Regions from separate parts of the Pseudomonas sp. SDO5532_S415 genome, predicted to be linked through region 1. Evidence: riboswitches for the same ligand, from Rfam matches in the RefSeq annotation. Region 1 holds a riboswitch; the other holds the start of a gene.
The links. Region 1 has a riboswitch for cobalamin ahead of cobO (cob(I)yrinic acid a,c-diamide adenosyltransferase). Riboswitches for the same ligand answer to the same signal wherever they lie in the genome.

Region 1 (3,399 bases):
CAGTGGTGATTCAGGGCGCCGCCCGGCAAATCCACCACTTTGATCGGCTGCGACTTGATCACCGTCTCGCCGTTTTCATAGTGAAAGCGCAGCAGGCGATCGGTATCGGCAATGTATAGATCATTGCCGACCAGGGTCATGCCGAAAGGCGAGTTGAGATTTTCCAGGAAGACCGTGCGGGTCTCGGCAATGCCATCGTGATCCGAATCTCGCAGCAAGGTGATGCGGTTCGGGCTCGGCACGCCAGCCCCGGCACGGCCCATGACTTTTTTCATGACCCAGCCACGAATGCCTTGACCGCCATCGGGTTTTGGCGGGGCGTTGGTTTCGGCGACCAGCACGTCGCCATTGGGCAGCACGTAAAGCCAGCGCGGGTGATCAAGGCCTTCGGCGAACGCGGCCACTTGCGTGCCGGCGGCAGCGACGGGTTTCGCGCCGTCCGGCCAGCCGATGGCCGGCGCGATGTTCACAGTCGGGATCAGTGTTTTGTTCGGTTCTGGCAGCTTGGGCGACGGGCCGGTGCCGTCGGAGACTTGCAGCCTGGAGGTTTCACCGCAGGCGGCGAGCCCTCCGGCGAGGGCGATGACAAAAGCGAGTTGAGGCGTGCGCATTGCTGATCTTCCCTATGAATGCCTTGATCTAATCATAGAGAAGTCTGGACGCTGGATGGTTCAACCCTCAGCCGCGAGCCTCTTTCAGCAGCACGGCGATGCCGGGGTGATAGTGGCCCGCTTCGTTGTGCAACTTGCGATAGGCGTAGGGGAAATACCAGGCCACGGCGCAGGTGTGCTCCTTTTGCAGGTCGTCGACCATGTCTTGCAGTTCTTCCGGAGTGGCGCCGTGCTGGGCTTTTTGCGGGGCGACGAACAGGCAACCGAGCTTCAGGTCGCTCGCGTAGCTGATTTGCCTGGCGTTGCTGGTGATGTCGTGCAGGGCCTGGGTCAGGTTCAGGTTGTTGACCCGTGGCCAGCGTTGCGTGGCCTGCAGCCAGGTGCGGGCCTCGGGGGTGGCGATAAACAGGTCGGCGCGGCCATTGCGTTCGCCTTCTTCGATCTGTTTGCGGGTGGGCGATTGTTGCAGCGTGACCGTCTCCGCCATCCATGCCGCAGCTGAGAGCAGGCCGAGATTGGCCTTTTCGTCGAGCCAGTACGGTGTTTCATTATCTCCACGCACAGCGTTGTAGCGGTCAATACACTCGAACCAGCGCTCCAGCACCGGTCGCAGGAATTCCAGCTTCGGATTGCTGATGATCATGCCTTGCATGGGGCTCACCCTTTTTATTGTGTTGTGGGGTTGTGGCTCTTTGATATCACTGCTGAGAGTGTGGCACAAGATTGACGTCAAATTGTGGATGGGCGGCTGTTATTCACTCATACGCCCCGTCTTCAATTGACGCTCCACCCCCAACCCTCTAACCTTCGCGGCTTGTTTCAGGTGCTCTGTGGCTTGGGCCGACAGAGTGAAACAGGGAAGCCGGTGAGTGGTCACTTCAAAGCACGAAGGTCTGCAATTCCGGCGCTGCCCCCGCAACGGTAAATGAGTGAAAGCTGCGTCTTGAGCCACTGTGTCAAAAGACATGGGAAGGCGCGCAGTCAGGCCAACGCCGCTCATGAGCCCGGAGACCGGCCTGATCCATCCAAGCGGCATCACGGTGGGCGATGCCAGGCTTCTTGCCGTCTATTCTTGTGCCTGCCCGCCGTTATCCAGCCTCAACGGAGAGCTCCCCATGACTGATACCCCTGATCGTGACGAACGTCATCTGGCGCGCATGCTGCGCAAGAAAGCCGTGATCGACGAACGCATCGCCAATTCCCCGAACGAATGCGGCCTGTTGCTGGTGCTGACCGGCAACGGCAAAGGCAAGAGCAGCTCGGCGTTCGGCATGCTCGCCCGGTCGCTGGGCCACGGCATGCAGTGCGGCGTGGTGCAGTTCATCAAGGGGCGCAACAGCACGGGCGAGGAGTTGTTCTTCCGGCGCTTCCCCGAGCAGGTGCGCTTTCATGTGATGGGCGAGGGCTTTACCTGGGAAACCCAGGACCGTCAGCGTGATATCGCCGCCGCTGAAGCGGCCTGGGCGGTGTCGCAGCAATTGCTGCGCGATCCATCCATCGGCCTGGTGGTGCTGGATGAATTGAACATCGCGCTCAAGCACGGCTACCTCGATCTCGATCAGGTGCTCAGTGATTTGCAGGCACGTCCGCCGATGCAGCACGTGGTGGTCACCGGTCGCGGTGCCAAACCGGAGATGATCGAACTGGCCGACACCGTCACCGAGATGGGCATGATCAAGCACGCGTTCCAGGCCGGGATCAAAGCGCAAAAAGGCGTTGAGCTGTGAGTCAACCCCGTCGTTGCCCCGCGGTACTGATTGCCGCGCCGGCCTCCGGACAGGGCAAGACCACTGTCACCGCCGCGCTGGCCCGATTGCATCGCAATCAGGGGCGCAAGGTTCGCGTGTTCAAATGTGGCCCCGACTTTCTCGACCCGATGATTCTCGAGCGCGCCAGCGGTGCGCCGGTGTATCAACTGGACATGTGGATGGTCGGCGAGCAGGAAAGTCGCCGCTTGTTGTGGGAAGCCGCAGGCGACGCCGACCTGATCCTGATCGAAGGCGTGATGGGGCTGTTCGACGGCACACCGTCCAGCGCTGATCTGGCACGGCACTTCGGTGTGCCGGTGCTGGGCGTGATCGACGGCACCGCCATGGCCCAGACCTTTGGCGCACTGGCACTGGGGCTGGCGCGCTATCAGCCGGACTTGCCGTTCGCCGGGGTCCTGGCCAATCGTGTCGGCACCTTGCGTCATGCACAACTGCTCGAAGGCAGCCTGACCGAAGGCCTGCGTTGGTATGGTGCGTTGTCCCGGGAAACCGGGATCGAATTGCCGAGTCGACACCTCGGCCTCGTCCAGGCCAGCGAGTTGAACGACCTCGATGTGCGTCTCGATGCGGCAGCCGATGCCTTGGCCGGCAGTTGCGAGGTTGCGCTGCCGCCGGCGGTTGAATTCGCCGCGCCGGATGTGATTGCCGCCGAGCCACTGCTGGCCGGCGTGCGCATTGCCGTGGCCCGGGACGAAGCGTTTGCCTTCACCTACGGCGCCAGCCTTGATTTGCTGCGGGCGATGGGCGCCGAGCTGCGGTTTTTCTCGCCGATCCGTGATGCGGATTTGCCGGAGGCAGACAGCCTGTATCTACCGGGTGGCTATCCGGAATTGCACCATGTGGCCCTGGCACAAAACACGTCGATGCTCAGCGCTATCCGTGCGCACCACGCAGCGGGCAAACCGTTGCTGGCCGAATGTGGCGGCATGCTTTATCTGCTCGATTCGCTGACCGATGTCGAAGGCACTCGCGCAGAACTGGTCGGCTTGCTGAGCGGCGATGCGGTGATGCAAAAGCGC
Region 2 (3,399 bases), on a different contig from region 1:
GGCAACGGGTTCAACCCCGCCGCCTGCAAACGCTGGCAGAAAACATCGATGAAAGCGGTGTTCGCCGCTTGCAGGTGCGAGCGATAAAACAGTACCGCCGCCACGGGCTGATCGGCCTGCCAGTCAGCTTGCCAATCCTGCAGCGTCGCGGGGCTTTTTTGCGGGTGGTAAATCGCCGTGCGCGGCAGGGTTTGCGGCTCGGACCATGGGTAATCACGACCCAGCCAGCGACTGGCCAGGCAGCGAAACAAGTCCAGGGCATTGCCCATGCCACCCTGACGCAGGAAGTGCCAGAGCCGGTCGCGGTCCTCAGGGATCACGGTGCTCAGGTCGCTGAGTTCCGGGTCCGGGCGATCATCGCCCGGGACCAGAATCAGTTGCACACCACGTTGCGACAACTCCACCAGACGCTCGATACCGTAACGCCAATAGGCTATGCCGCCATGCAGCGATATCAGAATGACTTTGGCGTGGCGCAGCACTTCATCGACGTACAGATCGACCGAGGCGTGATTCTGTACCTGCATCGGATTGGCCAGGCGCACGCTCGGGTAGTCGTCGGGCAACTGCTGCGCTGCCTCGGCGAGCAGCGCCAGGCTGGAGTCGCCGCTGCACAGGATCACCAGCTCGGCGGGGGTTTGTCCAAGGTCGGCAATGTTGTCATCCGACACAAATCCGCCGGGCTGGGTCCTGAGCAGGTGCATGGCTTACACGCTGAGCGCGGCGCGCAGTTGCGCTTCGAGCAAGGCAGCGTCCAGTTCCTGGCCGATCAGCACCAGCCGGGTGATACGCGTTTCTTCAGCGCCCCACTGCCGGTCGAAGTGCTTGTCGAAACGGGTGCCCACGCCCTGGATCAGCAGGCGCATCGGTTTGTTCGGGATCGCGGCGAAGCCCTTGACCCGCAGGATGCCGTGCTGGACCACCAGTTGGGTCAGCGCATCCAGCAGCAGGCTTTCGTCAGCCTGTGGCAACTCGATGGAAATGGAATCGAAAGCATCGTGATCATGATCGTCTTCTTCGCCTTCATGATGGTGGTCGTGATGGCTGTGACGGCTGTCGATGTGCTCTTCGGAACCGGCGCCGAGGCCGATCAGCACGTCCAGCGGCAGGCGACCGTTGCTGGCTTCGATGACTTTCACCGCCGGTGGCAGTTCCTCGGCGACTTCCAGGCGCACGCGGGCCAGATCTTCCGGGTTGATCAGGTCGGCCTTGTTGAGGATCACCAGGTCGGCGCTGGCCAGTTGGTCGGCGAACAGTTCGTGCAGTGGCGATTCGTGGTCCAGGTTCGGGTCGAGTTTGCGCTGGGCGTCGACCTGATCGGGGAACGCGGCAAAAGTACCGGCGGCCACCGCCGGGCTGTCGACCACGGTGATCACCGCGTCAACGGTGCAGGCGCTACGGATTTCCGGCCACTGGAAAGCCTGGACCAGCGGTTTTGGCAGGGCCAGGCCCGAAGTTTCGATGAGGATGTGATCGAGATCGCCGCGACGGGCCACCAGTTCGCGCATGACCGGGAAGAACTCTTCCTGGACGGTGCAGCACAGGCAACCGTTGGCCAGTTCATAGACCCGGCCAACAGCTTCTTCTTCGGTGCAACCGATGGAGCATTGCTTGAGGATCTCGCCGTCGATGCCCAGCTCGCCGAACTCGTTGACGATCACCGCGATGCGGCGGCCCTGGGCATTGTCGAGCATGTGCCGCAGCAAAGTGGTTTTGCCCGAGCCGAGGAAGCCGGTAACGATGGTGACGGGGAGTTTGGCCAGTGTTTTCATCGGATGCCCTTTGGCAAGGTGGCGGGCATACGGGACGAGAACCGGCAACGCGCATGCGAGCCGGAAGCGTTCGCCACCGGATCACCCCGCCCGGTTGTAGTGAGAATCTGTATCGAGGCAGGTCTCCTGGCTGACGGTGTGCCAATCATTGGACTGGCGTTCGCTGCGCCTTCCCGCGGGCTCAGGACATGAGCGTGCAGTGGCGTGGCAGCGAACATCACCGTTCACAGTTGCGGGGGCAGCCGCGGCATCGACCGCGTTCCCTTCTTAGCTTCGGCAAACGCCGAAGAACCTCGAAAGCGCAAGGCTACGCATGGTATGGGGGCGGGTCAATGTCTTGTGACACCCTCACTGGCCCCTTCGCGAGCAGGCTCGCTCCCACATTGGAATGCGGCCACCTGTGGGAGCGAGCCCGCTCGCGAAGAATTCACCTCGGTTCAAGATGAGAACCCCTGCCAATTGACGCCCCACCCTCGCCCATGCTCTCCTACACCTCTTGTTACGGGTGCCCTTCACAGGGTGAAACGGGAAACCGGTGAATCATGTGCTTTACTCTAGAGCCATGTCAGTCCGGTGCTGCCCCCGCAACGGTAAGCGAGCGAAGTGTCAGATCCACTGTGTCGATGAGGCATGGGAAGGTGATGCTTGCAGGTCAAGGCGAAAGCCTGCGCCCCTCGTGAGCCCGGAGACCGGCCCGCAACACAAAGTGACCAAAACATCACTGAATGACAAACCCGCGGTGGGCGGGCGCTGTTCGAATCCCTGCGCTCGCTGGTGCGCGGGTTCTTGCATGCGCTTTTGATTCCCCGCTGACAGAACAGAGGGAAACGCCATGTCGATCATCAGCAGCACCGACCACAGCAGCACCGCCAGCAGCACCACAACCCTGACCCAACGCCTGACCGCCGCCGTATTCGCGTCGATCCTCGGCGCCAGCCTTGTGTATTTCGCCGGTTTCTCGCACATCGAAGCGGTCCACAACGCCGCTCACGATACCCGTCACAGCGCCGCATTCCCGTGCCATTGAGACCTGCCGACATGATCAAGCGTATTGCGCAAACCGCAGGTTTCACCGGGTTGCTGGCCGCCCTGCTGCTCACACTGCTGCAAAGCCTTTGGGTTTCTCCGCTGATTTTGCAGGCCGAGACCTACGAAAAACCCGAACCCGCCGCCGTTGAAGTGCACGAACACGCCGCCGGCGTCGCCGCCCACACTCACGACGGCGAAGCCTGGGAGCCGGAAGACGGCTGGCAGCGCGTGCTGTCGACCACAGGTGGCAATCTGGTGGTGGCGGTCGGTTTCGCCCTGATGCTCGCCGGTCTCTACACCTTGCGCGCGCCGACCAAAACGTCCCAGGGCCTGCTCTGGGGGCTCGCGGGTTACGCCACTTTCGTGCTGGCACCGACCCTCGGACTGCCGCCTGAATTGCCGGGCACGGCGGCCGCCGATCTGGCACAACGACAGCTCTGGTGGATCGGCACCGCCGCGTCCACGGCTGTCGGCATCGCCCTGATCGCGTTCAGCCGCCACTGGCTGATGAAAATCCTCGGTGTGGCGATCCTTGCCGTGCCCCATGTGATTGGCGCACCGCAACCGGACGTGCACTCGATGCTCGCCCCGCAAGCAC

Region 2: it holds a riboswitch for cobalamin, as region 1 does, so the genes downstream of both, cobW (cobalamin biosynthesis protein CobW) here and cobO (cob(I)yrinic acid a,c-diamide adenosyltransferase) in region 1, are expected to answer to the same signal.

The regions. Positions count from the first base shown of each region.
Region 1 covers NZ_JBSVWS010000094.1:4,371-7,769, reverse strand. Annotated here, with positions in the region: gene ACW9HW_RS19255 (PQQ-dependent sugar dehydrogenase) at 1-611, opposite strand, end outside; gene ACW9HW_RS19250 (hypothetical protein) at 679-1,263, opposite strand; cobalamin riboswitch at 1,416-1,645, shown strand; gene cobO (cob(I)yrinic acid a,c-diamide adenosyltransferase) at 1,727-2,338, shown strand; gene ACW9HW_RS19240 (cobyrinate a,c-diamide synthase) at 2,335-3,399, shown strand, end outside.
Region 2 covers NZ_JBSVWS010000056.1:1,728-5,126, forward strand. Annotated here, with positions in the region: partial or broken gene cobN (cobaltochelatase subunit CobN) at 1-704, opposite strand, end outside; gene cobW (cobalamin biosynthesis protein CobW) at 708-1,772, opposite strand; cobalamin riboswitch at 1,872-2,083, opposite strand; cobalamin riboswitch at 2,259-2,484, shown strand; gene ACW9HW_RS14745 (CbtB domain-containing protein) at 2,605-2,799, shown strand; gene ACW9HW_RS14750 (CbtA family protein) at 2,811-3,399, shown strand, end outside.